4 regions of the Paenibacillus sp. NRS-1781 genome follow, and region 2 is predicted to be linked to each of the others. Evidence: riboswitches for the same ligand, from Rfam matches in the RefSeq annotation. Region 2 holds a riboswitch; each other region holds the start of a gene.

Region 1 (5,312 bases), on a different contig from region 2:
TTCACTTTCAATTTGTGCCAGCGCACCGGCAAATTCCTCACGGCTGATCTGGAACACAGCGAGCCGTTTATGTAACTGCTTACCGTTACAGTAACCAATACCCAGCATATTACCCAAAGCCATACGTCGTGCAGCAGCATTCGGGTGGGTGATCAGCCCGGCGTCAATCAGGTCCGCCCAATCAATTAGCGGATCGGCCCCTTCCACCGTCGTATGCACCCGTGCCAGAGCATGTCTGATCGCTTCAGGCGAGGCATTCTCCACGCCAATATCCCCTTTGCGCGTCGCTTCTGCCTCTGGTATAAAGGCCTGCTTGCAGCCAGGCACCTTGGAGGCGATAATTTTGCGGATACGCTCCCCTGCATGATCGGGATCGGTCAAAATAATGACACCCCGCCGCTCCTGCGCCAGCGCAATTTTGCGCAGCGTCATTTTATTAATGGCTGAGCCGCCCGTTTCTATCGTATCCGCTTCGACAGCACGGCGAATAGCGACCGTATCATCCCGACCCTCTACCACGATCACTTCCTTGATCATTTGCGTTTCCCTCCACTGCTACACAGTCAGCTATATTCATCTTTCCCTGCTTTTGAAAACAAAATAAGAAGAGGGTATCCTCTTCTTAGCATGGCATAACTATGATGTTAATACTATCGCATTGCCCTAAACATATACAACACGTTTTTAGTTCATTTCAGGCTTCACGGGTCCAATCACATATACGGTTTTACCGTGCTTGCGACCAAACTGATTGGCTTGACTCAAACTCTCATAATACACATCGATTTTGTGGCCTTTAATTGCGCCACCGGTATCCTCCGCACGGCGGAAGCCCACCCCTTCAATATATACCCACCAGCCGATTGGAATCACACTCGGATCGACAGCGATGGTGCGTCCTTCCGTGACACGCGTGCCGGATGCGGTACGTGTACCGATACCTGGCTCCTGTGACGAATAGGCCGTCATGGAGACGTTTTGTAATACTTTGTTATATTTAAAATTCACACCTGCTTTACGGACAGCATTGTCCGAACTAACCCGTGTTGCCTTAACGGCATCTTCAGGACCGACAGAAGCAGCCAGAACGACCGGTTTTTTCTTCGTTCCTACCGCAATCACCTTATCCACACGATTCTGTGCGACTTCCTTGTTTACCAGCTGCTTGGATACCAATTTTCCGTCATGGTATACCTTTTGAACATGCTGGACCACAACACCCGTTTTACCGCTTTGGATGACCCGATTATCACCTTTATAGAGACTTGGATCGGCCGTTTTGATGACCTGATAAGGTACCTGTTGCTTCTGTTCAACCTGCTGTTTCTTCACACGGATGATTTTTATGTCCATGTTAGACGAAACAGAAGCATCCAGAGCAGGATAAACTTTATCATTTGACGATAATTTATAGCCCGAGGTGCGAATGGCACCCTCTACTGTATTTTCTGTTGTGTACAATTTTTTCGTCTCGTTGGCTAAGGATAATTTGACCTGATTGGCACGTTTGATGACTACGCGATCCCCATCCTGTACTGCTCCGTTCAGCGGCATCGAAACCGTATCATGCGGCTGAAGTGAAATCGAATGCTCTTTGAGCAAATCTTGGAGCTGGGATTGCCGGGTTTCTACCGCAGATGCCTTACCATCGATGACAAAAAAGACCTGTTTTTTAGATTCAGTGTACACCAGAATTGAAATCATAATCGTTAGTGCGATTAGAAAAATAGCAACCAAAGCAGCCTGGCGCACATTTTCTTGCTTCCAACGCAATACGTAAGACATGCTGGATGAGCGTGACTCATGGGTCTCCTCTTTTTGGAAAATGCCCATTTCCTCCGTCCTCCTTACATAGCCCGCCGTCTGGAGTAAGACATAGTTGAGATTGACGTGACTATAACAGATTTTCTACAAGACAAGCCCGTAATGCGACTGTCCTGCACCATGTACCCGTCTTCGCGGCATGCTGTCCTCCCCTGTTTAATCACAGTATGATGACAGATTTTCTTTTATTCACAACAAAAAAAGCCAGAAAAAGAGACTAGAGAGCTCTTTCGTGGCTTCCGGCATGTGCGAATATGCGGAAAAATCATGCACGAGATGGCTTCTCTCTTGTTACGCTTACGGGGTTAGCTGTCGGGTTCGGACGTAGAGAGACGCCCTAGCTTGGGTCAACCGCTCATGGCGGTCGCCTTCGCATTCACCCCGAAGACCCAGAAAGAAATCGAAATACGGCCCCTCCACCTGTTCAATCCCATCCGGGAAAAGAATTTCGGTCGAGCCGGCTGGACGGAAGAGACGTTCCCTTCTTGCCATACGCCGGACGTACTGTAAGCCATATCGGTTCCCCCGTTCCCTGTAAAAGGGACTCAGCGAGACTGGTTCATGAAATGAGCTGTTGATGTTTACACTCAAACAACAATTCACTGAAAAGATGATATCCTGTTTCTATGCATGTTGTAAAGCAGGTTTCAAGTACATTTTTTAAAATATTCGGTTAAAATATTGTAATATTCTCGAGTTTCCTGCAACAAATTCATGATTAGCTTCGTCTATCTCTTTATTTTGATCGATTCCTTCACTTTTTCACTTAATGTCAAATCGTTCCAAGGCATTTTGGGTCGTTATTGACACTAATTCCTCCACCGTAATTCCCTTGATTTGGGCAGCCGCCTCTGCGACCAGTCCCACGTGTGCGGACTCATTTCGCTTCCCGCGGAACGGATGGGGCGTTAGATAGGGAGCGTCCGTTTCAATGAGCAGACGGTCCAGCGGCACCTGTGCGAGTACCTCCTTTGGCTGCTTGGCATTTTTGAACGTTATGGGTCCGCCAAAAGAGAGGTGAAAGCCCATATCCAGCACCATTTTAGCCGTCTCCCAGCTTCCGGAAAAGGAATGCATGACTCCGCCAACCTCACTCGCCTTTTCTTCACGCAAAATCTTAACAATATCTTCATGCGCATCCCGGTTATGGATGACAATTGGCATGTGCAGCTCACGAGCCAGTCCAATCTGGTTGCGTAGCACCCGATGCTGTACATCCTTCGGTGATGTGTCCCAATAATAATCCAGACCAATCTCCCCGATCGCCACGACTTTCTTATGACTGCATAACGATGCAATCCATTCCAAATCCCCCTCCTGCATCGTAATCGCATCCTGTGGGTGCCATCCAATTGCCGCATAAATAAAATCATACGTCTCAGCCAATTTCATCGTGGATGGAATCGTCTCACGATTAAATCCGATATTAATCATGCGGGTTACTCCCGCTTCGACAGCACGTGCTATAACTTCTTCCCGATCTTCGTCAAATTGCGGCGCATCCAGATGGGTATGAGTGTCAAATAAATTCAAAATTCATGTCCCCTTATTTACTTTTATTGGCATATGTTTGTCTATTGTTTGACAAAATAATTCCTTATTTCGGCAGGAAGCTTGTCCTTTACCCCATCCAATTTGTTTTGGGGATAGTACATGTGATATTTACCCCGGTGAATACCGCTAATGGAGCGCACAATTTCCGATACTTCGGAAATTTCTCTCACTTCTCCTTTACGTCCAAGCAGTAAAATCTGGTTGTCCGTCGAGCCACCCTGCCGAAACACATCATAAGGAAGATCCGTCGGAAAATCAATTTCCAGATCATATTCGGGATGTAAACCAACCTGCTTCAGCGCTGTCCGAATGTCGTCAATGGTATCTGTATCCATATTTTCAATCTCTACATATTTATACAGCTTGCGATCCATAAAACGGGCGCTCAAATCGCTTAAAATCTCGTCCTTTTCCTGTTTCCACTGACTGAATACTGTCTGAATCAAAGACTCATCGAGCATCAAATATTGTTCCACCGTAAGCTCTCCCCGAAAGAGATCCGGCAACGGTTCCAGCAGAAAACTAAACTCATATCCGTTTCCAAACAGCTCCTTCGCCCGCTTGAAAATCTTACGCAATAAAATTTCCGAGCTGCGCGTCACAGGATGAAAATAAATTTGCCAATACATCTGATAGCGTGACATCAGATAATCCTCTACCGCATGCATACCTGACTCCTTCACTACAATTCTTCCATTATGAGGACGCAACAGCCGTAAAATACGATCCAGATCAATGGTGCCATAATTGACGCCTGTCGAGTGAGCATCCCGCAGCAGATAATCCATGCGATCCGCATCCAGTGGGCTTGTGATCAGGTTAACGACAATTGGCTTGTCATACGTTTTGGCAATGACCGCAGCCACCTTCGTTGGAAGCTCTTCATCGACTTGCTTCAGCACAGCGTTAATCTCTGTATTCCCCAATACAATCCGGCATGTCCAATCCTCGTGGTTCATATGAAAGGCTTCTTCTATGGAATGGGAAAACGGACCATGCCCCACATCGTGCAACAAAGCCGCACACAGCGCGACTAAACCTTCTTCCTTCGGCCAATCGGAAAATTCGCCGCGTTCAAATTGGGAAATAATACGCCGTGTAATCTCGTACACACCTAGCGAATGCGAAAAACGACTATGCTCCGCTCCATGAAACGTAAGATAAGATGTACCCAACTGCCGAATGCGGCGCAAGCGTTGGAACTCTGGAGTATTGATCAAACGCCATATCACTGTATCCTGAACATGGATATAGTTATGTACCGGGTCCTTAAAAACTTTTTCTTCACTAAGTGGCTGGTGCAAGATATCAGCTCCTTTAATATTCTGAATAATGGATTAAGATACAATAAAATCCTAAACGATCTCCTTCATTCGACATCGTTTGTCGTATTATGTCGAATTATAGATTTTCGACATTTCCAAATCGACAAATGGCTAAAATCATCAATAAAATAAGGTAATACACACACATCATGCTCTTTATTCAAAATATTTTTGCATAATCAAGCTGTTAGCAAATTTTTAAGGTTGACTGTTTTGGGAATCGTTGGTATAGTAAATATCAGAAAAGAGAAAAATTTGTCGAATCATGACACTTATATTATTTTAAAGGCGAGAGGAGCCTGATTTATTATGATGAAATCCACTGGTATTGTAAGAAAAGTTGACGAGCTCGGACGTGTTGTTATTCCAATTGAATTGCGCCGCACATTGGGTATTGGCGAAAAAGACGCTTTGGAAATTTATGTTGATGGCGAACGCATTATGCTCAAAAAATACGAGCCTGCTTGTATCTTCTGCGGCAACGCCGAGAACGTAATTTACTTTAAAGGGAAAATTGTTTGTCAAGATTGCATCTCAGAAATTCCAACACCTGTGACAAACTAAGATTTTTAGTATATAATAGACTCATAAGAGATTGTTAATTCTAAC
Region 2 (5,312 bases):
CTGTTCGGATTTATCATTGGTCTGATCATCTCTCTGCTGCGGATGAGTGGTGTACGTATCATTGAATGGTTGGGTACGGCCTACGTAGAGGTACTACGTGGTACACCTATGCTGGTACAGCTTATGATCATCCATTATGGGGTTGCTTTGACGCTGGGCGTCAATTTTACGCCACTTCAGTCCGGTATTATTACGTTATCTCTGAATAGCTCGGCTTATCTGGCTGAAATTTTCCGTGCAGGTATCCAGGCAGTGGACCGTGGTCAGATGGAAGCAGCTCGTTCACTCGGTATGGGACGAGGCAAAGCTATGCGTCACGTCATTTTACCGCAAGCGTTCAAGTCTGTACTGCCTGCGATCGGCAATGAGTTTATTACGATTATTAAAGAGTCCTCCATCATTTCTACCATCGGTATCGTGGATATTATGTATCAGGCCCAAGTCATTAAGAACATCACCTACGAAGGATTAAGTCCGTTCGTCATCGCGGCTGCTATTTATTTTGTAATGACATTCAGCTTGTCGAAGCTGTTGGGTTTATGGGAAAGGAAGTTGAGAGCCAGTGATCACCGTTAAACAACTGCGTAAATCGTTCGGCAAAAGTGAAATTTTAAAAGGCATTGATATAGATATTGCCAAAGGCGAGGTTGTTGTCGTCATTGGCCCGAGTGGTTCGGGGAAAAGTACATTTTTACGTTGTATGAATCTGCTGGAGCAGCCGACCGACGGGGAGATTTTGTTTGAGGGCGAGCCGATCACAGCTCGTGGTCATAACATTAATGCGACTCGTGAGAAAATGGGGATGGTGTTCCAGCATTTCAACCTGTTCCCGCACAAAACGGTGCTGCAAAATCTGACGCTTGCGCCAACTCAGGTTAGGGGCCAGTCTGTGAAGGAAGCGGAGAAAATTGCGCTGGAGCTGCTGCGCACCGTTGGACTTGAAGACAAAAAGGCCACCTATCCAAATCAGTTATCCGGTGGACAGAAGCAGCGGATTGCGATTGCACGCGCCTTGGCGATGCAGCCGCATGTAATGCTCTTCGATGAGCCGACTTCGGCTTTGGACCCTGAAATGGTCGGGGAGGTGCTGGACGTGATGAAGAAGCTGGCTGAGGGTGGCATGACGATGGTCATCGTGACCCATGAAATGGGCTTTGCCCGCGAGGTAGGAGACCGCATTATCTTTATGGATAACGGTCAAATTGTGGAGCAAGGTACACCGGAGCAGGTTTTTGGTACTCCAAGCCATGATCGTACCCGGGATTTTCTTGCCAAGGTTTTGTAAGAAATGAGCTTGTAAAGGCTATGAAGAAAGCTCTCCGCGTTGGAAGTTTGACGGGGGGCTTTTTCTTTTTTTTGTCATCCTCGTTCATATTTTTGTAACTAATTTCGATTTCATGATGACAAAATTGTAACACATGTAGTATGATGTTCAAGGTTCCCAACATTTTCATGCAGATAAGGTTACAAAATTGTGATATTATGCAGTGAGCCAAAACTTACCGGGGCAGCAGACAGCTACGACAGACGCTGAATGCGGGACCCAAAACCATGGGAAGTGCGGGGGACGTAACAACGGCAGTAACTTCTGATCCGTCTTCATACGAATGGATGGAAGGTTGCCTAGGGGTGAATTGCATTAAGCATAGGGCTTCTCCTGAGTCCGAATCCGACAGCTAACTTCGCAGGCATAACAGAGGAGGTACATATCTTTTGAAACATCTGAAACGTATTGGAAAAACAATGAAATTTGCGGTGCTGGCAGTAGCCATTGCAGGATTGGCGCAGACAGCCGGGGTAGCCGACGCTGCTTCGCTTCATACGGCCAAGGAAGGTGACACCTTCTTTTTACTTGCTCAACGTTACGGGGTATTTGTAGAAGATCTGCAAAAGGAGAACCCGGATGTTGCCGCCAGCAATATATATGCAGGAATGCAAATTAAGGTGCCGGACGAGAACAAGTTAAAGGCCGCTTCGGATTCGAAGCCTCAGCTTCTTTCCGAGAAAGCGCCAGCAGGTGACGGTCAACAGGTTGAAGCATGGGGCAAAACATTCAACTACAGAAAAGTAGTTGACGTGAAGGCCACAGCGTATTCCGCAGCAGCCAGTGAAAATGGAAAATGGGGAGCGGTGGACTATTTCGGAAATCCGCTTAAGCTCGGTACGATTGCGGTAGACCCCAACGTAATTCCGTTGGGTACGAAAGTGTTGGTTACAGGCTATTCCCACCCGGGGCTGCCGGATCAATCTTTTGTAGCAGTAGCACGTGATAAGGGCAGCGCCATCACGGGTAAACGGATTGATATTTTCATTCCAGGCAGCCCATCTTTTGTGAGTGACTTTGGTTTTCAGAATGTGAAGCTGTATGTCATTGATAAATAGACTATGTAAGCAAATGAATTAAGTGAACATAATATATATTATGTAAACTATGATCAAATAACGTAATCGCAGGTTCAGATCATATATGGGTCTTGTCGATTAGAAAAGGGCTGTCTTGACCGCAGAATGCATCTGCTGACAAGACAGCCCTTTACTGTTATTTCCGCTCCGAGGTGTGAAGTAGCCGGGGAACCGTGACAAATTTGTAGCCCTTGGCTTTCAGCGACTGAATGAGACCCGGCAGGGATTGAACAGCGCCTTTCAGATTGGAGCTTTGACCTCCACCTGCGTGCATTAAAATGATAGAGCCTGGTCCAGTAGCCGGGATCACATTACGCTGAATTTGTGTTTTACTGAGTCCCTTCCAATCGAGGGAGTCTACGTTCCAATTGACAATCATGTAGCCGTGACGACGCGCCCATCGGATCTGAGGCTCCGTAATTTCACCATAGGGCGGGCGGATCAGCTTGGGTCGAAAGCCTACAGTGGCCTCCAAAATATGTTCTGTTTTCTTAATCTGGTTGCGAAAGCGTTCCGGTGAAGCCTTCCTAAAATCCGGATGGGTATAGGAATGGTTGCCTAAGGCATGGCCTTCACGTACGATACGGCGAATCATGCCCGGGTGTTTTTCCGCACGGTGACCGACAATAAAGAAGGTGGCTTTGATCCCATTCGCATGCAAAATGTCCAGAACCTGCGGCGTATACCGGGAATCGGGCACGTCATCAAAAGTCAGGGCAATTTGCTGAGTGTGCGGGCCGCACATTTTGAAAATATCCGCATGTTTTTTTCGAAGCATGGCTAATGTGGGAGTGGCTCGTTCTCTGCTCTTATGTGCTGAAGAAACAACAGTCGCTTCCTTGGAATGAGTCGTTCCGATATCGGGAGGCGCATCCGCGTGAACGGGAAAACTCGAAAATGCTAGTAACAGTGACATGATTGGCAATATTCCCCTGTACGGCATATGTATCCCCCTTTCCGTGCAGTGGTTCCTTCTGTTGCTTTCATTTATTATGTACCTGACATGTTGAAATTATGCCGCAGAACAGGTTAGACTATGGAGTGACTGAGTGGAAATGCCTTGTGAATCGGATGTAAGTGCAGATCACGAAGCTAAACGAACATATTCTATTAAACCTGACCGAAAACAGCAGTATTTTCGCAGCTTTTAGCCTTTAAATGGATTCGGTATCCAGTGATTACTGGTGTATAATGGGGTTGCAATTCATATTGTACAGAGATGGAATTAAAGGAAGGATGGATCAAAGTGACCGACTTGTTTACTCCTTATCAATTAAAGGGACTCTCTTTAAAAAATCGGATTGTAATGCCCCCCATGTGCCAATACAGTGTGGAGGCCAAAGATGGAAAGCCAAATGATTGGCATCATGTCCATTACGTTAGCCGGGCAGTAGGTGGCACCGGGCTGATTATTGTGGAAATGACAGCGGTCCATCCGGATGGACGTATTACAGATTATGATCTGGGTATTTGGAGTGATGAGCATATTCCTGCATACCGTAAAATAGTGGAGGAAGTCCACAAGTACGGTGCCAAAATCGGAATTCAATTAGGTCATGCCGGACGCAAGGCTGAAGATGCTGATTTGCCTGTCGCACCTTCCTCGATTGCTTTTAGCGAACGTTTCAAGGAGCCGCATGCTTTGACAACAGCCGAGGCCAGGAAGCTGGTTCAGGCTTATAAGGAAGGCGCGCGCCGCGCGGTGGAAGCCTGTTTTGATACAGTAGAAATTCATGGTGCCCATGGCTATCTGATTCATCAATTTCATTCCCCTTTAACGAACAGAAGAGAAGATGAGTATGGACAGGATTTATCGCTGTTCGGTGTTGAAGTGATTCAGGCTGTTAAAGAGGTGCTTCCGTCTGATATGCCTGTGTTGATGCGGATATCCGCCAAAGAGTATGTTGAAAATGGATATAGTGTGGAATACATAGCAGGCATAGGGGAACGATATCGTGATGCAGGTGTGGATATTTTTCACATCTCCTCTGGTGGCGAGGGGCCGATTGGTTCCAATGGCGGTCCATCTGCGCGTGCGGGATATCAGGTGGATCTGGCACATGATATACGTGAAAAGCTAAATGTGCCTGTAATCGCTGTTGGTCTGCTGGACGATTATGAGGATGCCCGGCGGGTGATTCAGCAAAAAGAAGCTGATCTGGTAGCGATAGGACGCGCCATGCTGCGCGATCCGTATTGGGCGCTGCATGCGTCGCGGGAGCTAAAAGTACAGGCGGATATCCCGGAGCCTTACTTGCGCGGTTTTTAGAATGCACTTTATTTTTTAGAATGCACTTTGTCCGATAATATTTTTGAAACTCTATTTGCAAAGCTTGCGTAAACATGTGTACAGAGCTTAAAATTTAAGCATTCAACACTAGGAGGAACTTCACATGTCTATTTTCAAACGTTTAAGAGATCTTACCATGTCCAATATCAACTCCATTATTGACAAAGCCGAAGATCCAGTTAAAATGACAGATCAATACATTCGTGATATGCAAGAGGATCTGGAGGATGCAGAGAAAGCGGTAGCCGCTCAGATTGCCATTGAGAAGAGATTCAAACAGCAGTACGAAGAGCAGGCTGCTCTGGTAAAAAAACGTGAAGAGCAGGCCCATACAGCAGCAAAAGCGCAAAATGTGGATCTGGCTCGCCGCGCGTTGGAAGAAAAGAAATCTGCTGAGCAAAAAATGACCGAGTTTAAGGCTGGCTACGAGCAGAACAAGGCGGCAGCCGATAACCTGCGCGGTAAGCTGGATGAAATGCGCAGACAGCTGACGGAAATGAAGAACAAGCGTGAAACGCTGGTTGCCCGTTATAATGCAGCTAAAGCACAAACGGAAATTAACAAAGCAATGAACGGTTTTAGCTCCGATACGGCAACTGCCGGGCTGAAGCGCATGGAA
Region 3 (5,312 bases), on a different contig from region 2:
ATATAATTTTTTCAGTTTTATGAAAGGGATTGCATTCGTGGATGAAGTTGCTGCTATATCGGAAGCATTTAATCATCATCCATTTATTACGATTGATTATAAGACCGTGACCCTGCGTTTAACCTCCTGGGATGACGGTGGCATTATGGCCGTGGATATTAAGGAAGCCCAACAATATAATGAAGCTTTTGAGAAAATGCGTAGCAGTCATTGAACTAATCGTGGCCTACCGTATGATAAAAGCGCCTTCGATATACAACAATGCAGTTGTATGCCGAAGGCGCTTTTATCATAGAACACGAGGCTGGTGGTCGGGAAGATACACCATACAATGAAACGGCTTCTTGCCATCGGGAGTCTGACGTTCATAGGTATCCGTAAGCTCAAATCCGGCAGCCTTGTAAGCCCGGATGGCGCGCCCATTCCAGGTCAGCACCTCCAGATCAATTTCATTTTCAGGGTTGCGTCGTCTGGCTTCCTCGGCAATGGCACGGACAAATTCGGCGCCTCTGCCATGCCCGCACAATCCGGGATGCATTCCCAGACCTAGCCGGGTCACGCCAAGCATCGGGAAATATTGAGCAAATCCGGTTAGTATGTTCTCGTCATCCAGTACAGCTACATATTGCTCCTCGCGGAGCGTGGGGCTTCCAAATTCGACCTCAAGCACCTTCATTTGTTCCCAGGGTAGCCAGCCGTATATATTGTAGGGTGGATCATAGCGCCACTCACATATCGCAGCCGCCTGCTGCTCGTCCATCGGCACGATTCGGTAGTTAGATATTGAGGCCGGCATGTTTTCCCATCCTCCTTTTACAATACTTAAACTATTAACAACAGATTGTAGACAAGTTGCAGGGGATTGGCAAGCGTGTTTATTTCATGCTCAAGTCGGGTATACATTCAATAAGAAGGCTTTACTGCTCATATGCTCCCTCGCCGTGACGGTAAAATCGACGATGTTCGCAAAAACTGAAACCTTTTGAGGTGTCAGTTCGTCAGTAAAATTAACGTTTCTGATGTTGCGGACATAAAAAGCCGCAATTCGATTCCGGCCAGAATCAAATTGCGGCTCAGGTTAGCTTGCTGTTCGTTAGTTATTCTACGTTGTCGTCATCAGGAGTTTCAGAAGCTACAGCGTGGTAAGCATCTGTACTCATAATTCTTTTGGCACCGACATATCGGTTAGCGTAATAATTTTCGTTCAGTGAGCTAACAACTACACCACGTGAAGATGAGGAGTGGGCAAATTTCCCTTCACCCATGAAGATACCTACATGGGAAATGCCTCTACCTGTGGTGTTGAAGAACACCAGGTCTCCAGGTCTCATTTCATCGCGGGATACGGAAGATCCCATTTTGAATTGTGATCCGGATTGATGCGGCAGTTTAATTCCCAATTTTTGATATACATACATTGTGAAGCCGGAGCAATCGAATCCGTCGAGTGTAGTGCCTCCGCTTCTATAGCTCGTTCCTTTGGTATCTTGGATCACCTGGTCCATCTTGGAGTCTGCAAATGCACTGCCGCCACCGAATGTAAAAGATGTAAAGGCAATGGCAAGACCCATGACTGCGATTGTTAGTTTCTTCTTCAAAAAAAAATACCCCTTCCAATGCCTGCGAGGTTAGCTTAAGGATTCGGTAGAAGGTTCCCCTATGATCACTCTGTTGCGAGATCAATTCACCCAAACTGGTTCCCCCGCTTCCTAGGTGCCAGGAATTAGGCTTAACTTAAGATGTGCACCTTGGAGAGCAGTATTCACGATAACGATATTTTTAAGGTAAAGGTTACAATAAAGATTACAAAGTTGTTACTATCAGTTCACTGCGATTATTGTAACAAAGTTGGCTGGCTTTGGCAAATGTTTCATCGCAAAAAGTTACAAAAAAATCTGCTCCCTTTATCGAGGGAACAGATTTTGCTAAGAGTATTCAGTTAGGTGCCGTTTACATGAATAGAAATGGATATAGATAGTCTCCTTCCGACAGCCAAAAATTGCTCAGGAGGAACGGAGTGGGGGTTCAACCTCTGCCGGAGATATCAGTATGCCATAGGCGGTACTGTGAACTGATGTGCCATAGCCTGACCAGACTGGTAACAAAATGATACGTTTGCTGGAGAATGAGTGCCAGCATGCCAGTCCAAATCATCGCCACCATGCCGAATAGGCCAAGGACAAGCAACACACCTGCGCCGAGCAGAAGCGAAATACCGATAGCCGCGAGGATTTGGCGAAAGAAGGCGAGCAGCGACGACAGTATGGCGTGACCACCTACGGTGCCTAGCTGCATGTACAGGATGCACTGGCGGATGAACCAGCCATAAGCGATCCAACCGATGGCATAGGGCAGCACATGCAGCAGATAGGCGGGAGATTGCAGCGCCCCGGCTACGATAGGGTAGAGCCTCGGTACCATCCAGAAAGCAGGGAGCAGCAAGAGCCCAAGCTCGATGACGTAATAGATCAGCGATGATAAACCATGACGTTTCATTCCACGGAAAAAAGACAGACTTTGTGGCTCGGTCGCATGGGTGTGCAGACTTTGGTATATTCCCGCCCGGATGAAGGGGGTAATCAGTATACGCAGCACCGTTGCCCCCAGTAGTATCCACAGATACATATGAACCTCCCGGTTGTCTGTCAGGGCAATCTGGCTCTCCATCCAAAATAAGGTCTGCCCCAGTTCATTTTGCCCCTGATCAGGGTAGCGCAGTAGTAGGGGAGTAACGGCGGATTGTACCACCCGATAGAGAAAAACGCCCCATAGCAGTCGATACAAAAATAGAATGATGACAATATAAAATTGTATGCGCACAAGCGCCCAGCCTTCTTTTATAACGGTACGCATCTATAGACACCTCACCATGACAGACTTCCAAGCAGTGTCTCCAGCAGCTTGGTTACACTTATGCTCCAGCGGGTCTGTGTTTTCTCGTTCAGTTCGGCCTTCAGGTTGTTGTTGATATGCTTGTTCTCCAGCGCAATCGTGTACAGTGGATCTATAATCACATGGGAGACTGGAGATGCACTGTTGAGTCGATAGGTGGTGCTTTTGCCCATGCCGTCCCAAGCCTTGAATATCGTTGTACCGTCCTTGAAGGTAATTTGAACAGGGACCTTGGGATAATCTGCCCCTTTTTTGCTGAGTGTAATGGTTGCTTCGTATCCGTTGTCCAGCTTGCGGTTCGTAATGCGATCCACTGAAAAATCCGCCATCTGGCCGTCGTATACATATTGTTCAAAATAGTGGCTCCACGAACGTCCGGTGACTCTTTCGACGATACGCTGAAAATCCTGTGAGGATGGATGCTTGAATCGGTAGGTCTGGACGTAGGTACGCATAATTCGGTCCATTTTTTTCGCGCCGACCTGGCGCTCAATGCCACGCAGCACCAGCTTGCCCCGAGAATAGGCATTTTGTGCATATTTAGCAGCTGAGCCGTACTTCCAAGACTCACGGTTTAACGGCTGCGGGGAAGATACCTGTCCAGACTGTAACGGCAAGTTGGGGATCAATCCGTATTCTTGCTCCATGAGCCGTTCCTCTGCATAAGAGGTAAAGCCTTCATCCAGCCATGGCTCCTCGAATTCGTTGTTTGCCACCATTCCATAGAAATATTGATGCCCAATCTCATGAACAACTGTCCGCTCCAGATTATACCCGGGATTCAGGTTATCCGCCGCTGCAGCCGTAATGAGTGTGGGATACTCCATGCCGCCCGCGCCGCTGCCTGCTTTGGGTGGTACAACGATGGACAGGGTCGAATATGGATAAGGCCCGTACCACTTGCTGTAATAGGAAAGAGCGGCCTTGGCTGCGCTCATATAGCGTCCCTTGAGCTCCTTGTGCGATGGATCGAGATACAGCTTGATTTTGACACCCGGCACCTCGGCAGAGGAAAATGGTTCTTCTACGGCTACAAAATTGGGTGAAGCGGACCATGCAAAGTCGTGTACGTCATCGGCGTAAAATTGATATATTTTTTGTCCATTTTGCCGGACGGCTCCACGGGTGGGGAATCCAGTTGCGGCCACGATGTATGTTTCAGGCACTCGAATCCGCACACTGTAAATTCCAAAATCGGCGTAAAATTCGGAGTTTGCATGATACTGATGCAGATTCCAGCCTTCCTCGGCGCGTCCACGCTGTCCTGCGGTTTCGTAGACGCTAAGTTTGGGAAACCACTGACCTGCCATGACAAAATCATCTGTTGCGCCCATACGTGCGAAGATGGCGGGGAGCTTTACCTCAAACTTCATATATAATGTAATACTTTCACCACCTCGGACTGGTTTGGGGAGACGTATCTTCATGAGCGAGCGGTCGTTCACATTACCGTCATCCGGCTGCACGTATTGGGTCCGGTGCAGGAGGGATAAGCCGTCTTCCGTTTTAAGTTCAGTTAGTGTCATGGAGCCAAAGCCGTTCTTGGGCATGGTGTCACTGCGTAGCTTGCCCCCGGATTCCTTCATGAAGGTGGTTTCCATGGAAGAGAAGGCATTGGGGTACAGGTGCAGATATAGATCATTCACGGTTTTTGTGCCCGGATGCTTCCATGTAAGCGTCTCGGTGCCCCGCAAAACCTGTCCTTCCTCCAGGGACACGTCAATGTGGTATTCCGCCACACGCTTGCTGAGAACTTCCGAAGCGGGCTGCGGAGGACTTTGGGGTACGTCAGGCAGGATGTTTGCCCCCAGGGGCTTGCCCATGTTTGGCGCAAGCGCAGACTCCGACTGGGAATCGTACGGCGGTTTGCCCAAGGATTGCGAATCGGACTTAGATTCAGGCTGCCAGGCAAACCATAACGTCCCTGCGAGGAGACCGAGGGCTAGTGTAGACAGTAAAACGATTTTGGTGCGTGCTGGGGTCATACAATGGATACCTCCCGTTGACAAGCATCTACAGCATGTATATGTTTGCTTTCGGGAGATTATTAGTTAAAATATTTATAGTGTAGAATGAGTGTCAATACGGAAAATGGAGGCTTAGTGACGCATGAGTGAAAATCAGCCGGACGGCAAAAAACAGATTGCACTGAACATTGTCAGTGGCAAGAGTAAACATAAGGGCTTCGGCGCAGGGTCAATCGACCTGAACAGCATGTCCCCGGTCATTATTGACCGCGGCGAGGCCAAAATTGATGTTGGTGCCATGCATGCCAAAAGTAAAGTAGAACGCGGGATTAAGTTTTCTACCAATAAAGAGGATGTACCAAACGGACGCCAGGTGTGGCTGGTATGGGTAGCCGTAGACCGCACACCCGAAGGACGTGTGTACGGTGGCGCGACTGCCTGTGAGATGCTGAT
Region 4 (5,312 bases), on a different contig from region 2:
AAACACGTAAAACGGACTGGCGGGTTCGATTGACGAGTTTATTTGGGTTGTCGATGTTGTAGCGTCTCGTATACTTGGAAAGACGCTCACATCGTTGGTTTCAGAGTGGTGGTGCCTCCTTATAATCGTTATCGTCAATGTTGAGGATTGCAGCAACTTGTTTTCTGTACCTTTGTGCTTTGCGGGTGCCGTGAATCAGATTGGACAAGCGTGAAGGCGGGATGTTATGCGTTTCACAAAATGTTTTCTGATCCAGCCGAAGTTCGACAAGCCTTTGTTTGATGGCCCACCCGAGGGAGGTGACAGGCATTTTGTTGTTCAAGTGAAATCGCCCCTTACGGATTCTTGCGGAATAATTGGTGTGTTATAATAATCATCAGTAAACATGTTAGAATTAACCATCTGAAACTATGATACACGTTTATACGTGTTTTTACAATCTAAAATACGTAATTCGGATAAAAATATAACTTAATTAAGTGATGAATGGTCTGGATGATCCATCTGAAGCCTGTTAATTGTGCGAAATTGCAGTTGTATTCCGGATAAAAAAAGCACTCTGCCACTGGAAAAAGTGGTGGGAGTGCTTTTGGCATTGGTGCTGGAATTTTGAAAACAGGCATCAGGGGGATGCAGGAGGCGTATAACGAGGGCGTACGAAGGAATCAGTGAAGTTCACCCGCGCTGGTGGCTGCTGCTCATATAGGGTGGCTGAGTAATGTAGGAGCTGGACCAATGCCTATACAGAAGTCCGCGCTGAAATGCGGTTGGCTCTGACTCAGGGACATTGTATTGTTTCCATGCGGCTAGCAGCTCGTTGGTCATTCGCTGAATAACAGGGTTCTTTTCCTCAGAAGGAGGATTGAGCAGCTTAAAAGCATCTTCGACACAGAAGGACACTGCCGCAGCAAGGTAGCCGTGAATGGTCTGCTCTACATTATTTCCAAGGGAAACGTTAATCCAACTATGAACGGTTGCGAGTGTACCAATCGCATTGTATTGGATGAGTGTAGCTTCGAGTTGGTCAAATTCAAGCCAAGGGTACAAGGCTTTGGCGAGCTTAAGCAGGCGTTGGCCAGATAGGCGTGACTCTTTCACATGCTGTAGGGAAGAGCGCTGGGCGTGCAGCATTTTATCAATGAGGGCGATACGCCAACCATCATTTTGCTGAACAGCGATATAGAGGCTTTTGATAGCCATGCCATCGAGGGATGTGAACTGAGGAAGCAGATCAGTGCGTACATAGTGTTCCAAGTCTTGTAAACAGGTTAAGCGGCCATTGCGAAACAGCTCCTCCAGCCCGTAGGAACGAGTGAAGCCACCGACAGGCAGGGAAGGGTCCAACAGCAATGCGTAGTTCAGCAAACGATTGCCTTTGTGCAATGCGGTTCGCCTCCTTGGAATAGAATGTTCATGTTAAATTAAATAACTTTAAAAAGCGCATTCAGAAAAGTACTTAGAAAAAATAGAGATATTATGTAATATATATTTACACTCATAGTGCTGACATGTCAAATTAAATATTTTTATAGCTATTACATGTTATATTATATGACTTTAAAATAATTGTTGTATTTATGTTTACAAATAGAATACAAGGGAGTATAATAAATCTGTTGCCTCAAAACATTAGAATTTGCGGTCGTGGTGGAATGGCAGACACGCTATCTTGAGGGGGTAGTGGGCGTACGCCCGTGGAGGTTCGAGTCCTCTCGACCGCATTACATGCAAGACACAGTTAAAAAAGCATCCTGACACGTTTTTGACGTGATTGGATGCTTTTTTTGTTATATAAGCTGAACTAAAATATCCTTTTTCCTAGCCGCAGGAGCAGTTGCCTGGATCGGCTGCTTGTGAGAAGGTGATGAAATAGCCTGTCAGCTTTGCTGTAAAAGCTTCTCAATATCCCCCGTCAGTTTATCTGGAGTTGTCTGTGGGGCATAGCGCTTAAATACGTTACCTTCGCGTGTAATCAAAAATTTAGTGAAATTCCATTTGATCGCTTTGGAGCCTAATACGCCGGGAGCTGTTTGGGTGAGGTAGCGAAATAAAAGGTGCGCCTGATCGCCATTGACATCTATTTTGGCAAACATCGGAAATGTAACTCCATAGTTGATCTGGCAAAACTCCGAAATGTCCTCGCTGGAACCTGGCTCTTGCTTGGCAAACTGATTGCTGGGAAACCCCAAGATTTCAAGACCCTGCTCTTGGTATTGGTCATATAGTTCTTGTAGCGCCTTGTATTGGGGGGTTAGCCCGCATTTGCTGGCTGTATTCACGATGAGCAGTACTTTTCCTTCGTATGTGGACAACGGAATTACGTTCCCTTGCAGGGTTTGTGCATCATATTCATAAACGGTCATGGTTTTCCTCCTAATTTGATATTCTACAATTAAATTGTAAGAAATTTAACGAAGAGTTGCAAACCTATAAATAGATGTAATGCGCCGTTTATCAGGTGCATACAGCACTTTTTCTTTCTCTTTTACAAATAAAGGACAAAAAACGCTCCCCATACGTCAATATTGACATGCCTCTTCATTTTCGAAAAGAGATGAAAAACCGAGCTTGAAGGAGCTGGGAGAAGAATATTTATGTTGTAAGCGCTGTTATTAATCTTTTATGCTCTAAAGACCGATTTATAACCCCGCAGGTGAGCTTTACAGTGTTCCTTGCGCGGGTGTATGATTCAAGACGTAATTTCAAATGAAGTGAATGAAGCAGCAACGAATTGTCTATAGCGCTGAATTTTGCAGTTGCAAAAGCGGGGGAACCAAACGGGATCTATGCGGCTTTTAGAGGGCCGTGTGTCTCATGGGGTGAATTTTCTGGCCAAGTGCCAGAAATAGGGCGACTCTCACGTCCGAATCCGACAGCTAACCTCGTAAGCGTACAGGGAGAGGCAACAAACCGCCGTGTGCAGCCATGGTTTATTTTATCATGGTTACGTAAGAAGCCGGAGGAAAGCCTTTTTCCTTTGGCTTCTTTTTGTTGTCTTTTTATACCGGGAGAGGAGCTACTGATGGAAGGTCGGCTAATCATTGTCACTGCACCAAATGAAACGGGCAGAAATTTTGTGAAATTGCTTATGTTCAAAAAACTGGCGTTTGCGGTTCTGACGAATAGCGCTCAGGAGGAACGACAGCTCAAAAAAATGGGTGTGGAGCATGTTGTGCGCATCAATACGATGCAAGCGGGGAAATGGAATTTTCCCAAAAAAGAAATTGGCTGCGTGTATTTGTTCGAGAACAGCTTGAATCTGACGTGCCGTTTTCTGCAAATATGCCGGCCGCTGACAGCAGATCCGATCTATGTCATTACACACGGCTGTAATCCTCAAGGGATTTATCGAGGTTTGGGAGCGGACCATGTGATCTACACTTTGAACGGAGAGGTGGGTTTCCTGCTGAACGGATAGTCGCTTACGGTGTGCTGGTATACATTAAAATTTGCGAATTTAGTTGCATAGCGATTTTACGAGAGTGTCAGAATGATGAATTAAGAACGGATACGGGAGGGTATGAACATGATGGATATATACATGCTGCTGGTGATGGCTGTGAGTTATGGAATGATACTGATGCTTGTACGCTGGTGTGATGCGCAGACCTCCAAAGGAGGGCGAAAGGGATGATGGTTGTGCTTGCGCTTACGGCTATTGTATTTGTGTATTTAATCTACGCACTCCTGAATCCTGAAAAGTTCTAATCAGCTAAGCAGGATCAAGCGGGCGGGGGACAGCAGATCATGGATGAAACATCAGAGTCAGCGGGCTTTCGCAAACGTGTGCATTCGACTGGTGCGATGAACCCGTCTGTTGTCCAAACGCAGGAGTATTTTGAGGGAGGAAATAGATGATGGAGCTGCTGCAAATTGGAATTGTGATTGTGATATTGCTGCTCCTGGTGAAACCAGTGGGCACCTATATATATCATGTGTTCTCCAATGAACCAAATCGGACGGATCGAGTCTTTGGCGGGACGGAGAAGTTGATTTATAAGGTTATAGGATTGAAAAAGCTGGAGAGCATGCGTTGGACCACGTATGTGATGAGCTTTATTGCTACGAATGTCGTGCTTGTAGCGATCAGCTATGTGCTGCTGCGCTTGCAGGGACTGCTTCCCGGTAACCCGACTGGAAACGGCAATATGGAGGCGTCACTGGCCTTTAACACGGTGATCAGCTTTATGACCAATACGAATCTCCAGCATTATAGCGGAGAAAGCGGGCTTACGTATCTGACACAGATGGCGTTTGTTACGATGATGATGTTCACTTCGGCTGCTTCCGGTTTTTCGGTTGCTGCGGCTTTTATGAGAGGATTGACGCGGCGCGGAGAAGGAATGGGCAACTTTTTTCAGGATTTTATCAAAGCGATTATACGGATTTTCCTGCCACTGGCCTTTGTACTTACACTGGTGCTGGTTGGATTGAAAGTACCGCAGACGCTTCAGCCTGCGGCGGATATCACGACGCTGAGCGGAACACAGCAGCAAATGGCCTTGGGACCCGTTGCTTCGCTGGAATCAATCAAGCACTTGGGGACGAACGGGGGCGGTTTCTATGGGGCCAACTCGGCGCATCCTTTTGAAAATCCAAACCCCTGGACGAATGTGCTGGAAATTTTGGCGATGTGGGTGATGCCGGCTTCACTGCCGTATACCTTTGGGCTATTCGCTCGTAATCGCAAGCAGGGGTGGATTATATTTAGCTCCATGATGGTACTGTTTCTCGTATTCCTAGCCATTACGTACGTATCAGAGAAAACGGGTAATCCGCTGATTCAGGCACTGGGGGTGGATGCTTCTCAGGGTAGCATGGAAGGGAAAGAGGTCCGCTTCGGCATCGGACAATCGGCATTGTTCACGGCGGTGACGACGGCGGCTACGACAGGCTCGGTCAATAACATGCACGATACACTGACTCCATTGGGCGGTATGGCTGCTTTGGGCGAAATGATGCTGAACGTCATTTTCGGCGGTAAGGGTGTCGGGCTGATGAATATGCTGATGTATGCGATTCTGGGTGTGTTTATATGTGGATTGATGGTCGGCAGGACCCCGGAATTTATGGGCAGGAAAATAGAAGGCAAGGAAATGAAGCTGATCGCGATTGCCATTTTGGTACATCCGTTTCTCATTTTGGTGCCGACTGCGCTCGCCTTTATGAGTCATTGGGGATACGATGCGGTCACGAACCCCGGATATCACGGGTTGACTCAGGTGTTATATGAATATGCGTCATCTGCGGCTAATAACGGTTCGGGATTTGAGGGTCTTGCGGATAACAACGTATTCTGGAACACGACAGCG

What was found. Region 2 has a riboswitch for cyclic di-AMP ahead of ACIFO6_RS13330 (3D domain-containing protein). Riboswitches for the same ligand answer to the same signal wherever they lie in the genome.
Region 1: it holds a riboswitch for cyclic di-AMP, as region 2 does, so the genes downstream of both, ACIFO6_RS07920 (G5 domain-containing protein) here and ACIFO6_RS13330 (3D domain-containing protein) in region 2, are expected to answer to the same signal.
Region 3: it holds a riboswitch for cyclic di-AMP, as region 2 does, so the genes downstream of both, ACIFO6_RS17980 (C40 family peptidase) here and ACIFO6_RS13330 (3D domain-containing protein) in region 2, are expected to answer to the same signal.
Region 4: it holds a riboswitch for cyclic di-AMP, as region 2 does, so the genes downstream of both, ACIFO6_RS07185 (hypothetical protein) here and ACIFO6_RS13330 (3D domain-containing protein) in region 2, are expected to answer to the same signal.

The regions. Positions count from the first base shown of each region.
Region 1 is NZ_JBITPI010000021.1:9,900-15,211, reverse strand. It holds gene rnmV (ribonuclease M5) at 1-537, opposite strand, end outside; gene ACIFO6_RS07920 (G5 domain-containing protein) at 685-1,833, opposite strand; cyclic di-AMP (ydaO/yuaA leader) riboswitch at 2,103-2,385, opposite strand; gene ACIFO6_RS07915 (TatD family hydrolase) at 2,587-3,357, opposite strand; gene ACIFO6_RS07910 (HD domain-containing protein) at 3,399-4,682, opposite strand; gene ACIFO6_RS07905 (AbrB/MazE/SpoVT family DNA-binding domain-containing protein) at 5,013-5,267, shown strand.
Region 2 is NZ_JBITPI010000035.1:25,581-30,892, forward strand. It holds gene ACIFO6_RS13320 (ABC transporter substrate-binding protein/permease) at 1-576, shown strand, start outside; gene ACIFO6_RS13325 (amino acid ABC transporter ATP-binding protein) at 563-1,285, shown strand; cyclic di-AMP (ydaO/yuaA leader) riboswitch at 1,532-1,706, shown strand; gene ACIFO6_RS13330 (3D domain-containing protein) at 1,714-2,382, shown strand; gene ACIFO6_RS13335 (polysaccharide deacetylase family protein) at 2,540-3,346, opposite strand; gene ACIFO6_RS13340 (NADH:flavin oxidoreductase/NADH oxidase) at 3,650-4,672, shown strand; gene ACIFO6_RS13345 (PspA/IM30 family protein) at 4,797-5,312, shown strand, end outside.
Region 3 is NZ_JBITPI010000048.1:13,520-18,831, reverse strand. It holds gene ACIFO6_RS17990 (4a-hydroxytetrahydrobiopterin dehydratase) at 1-214, shown strand, start outside; gene ACIFO6_RS17985 (GNAT family N-acetyltransferase) at 290-796, opposite strand; gene ACIFO6_RS17980 (C40 family peptidase) at 1,098-1,598, opposite strand; cyclic di-AMP (ydaO/yuaA leader) riboswitch at 1,603-1,740, opposite strand; gene ACIFO6_RS17975 (hypothetical protein) at 2,026-2,853, opposite strand; gene ACIFO6_RS17970 (M1 family metallopeptidase) at 2,865-4,877, opposite strand; gene ACIFO6_RS17965 (YwhD family protein) at 5,002-5,312, shown strand, end outside.
Region 4 is NZ_JBITPI010000017.1:52,777-58,088, forward strand. It holds gene ACIFO6_RS07165 (XRE family transcriptional regulator) at 101-322, opposite strand; gene ACIFO6_RS07170 (urease accessory protein UreF) at 676-1,365, opposite strand; tRNA gene ACIFO6_RS07175 (tRNA-Leu) at 1,639-1,721, shown strand; gene ACIFO6_RS07180 (glutathione peroxidase) at 1,878-2,363, opposite strand; cyclic di-AMP (ydaO/yuaA leader) riboswitch at 2,732-2,907, shown strand; gene ACIFO6_RS07185 (hypothetical protein) at 3,023-3,418, shown strand; gene kdpF (K(+)-transporting ATPase subunit F) at 3,634-3,708, shown strand; gene kdpA (potassium-transporting ATPase subunit KdpA) at 3,858-5,312, shown strand, end outside.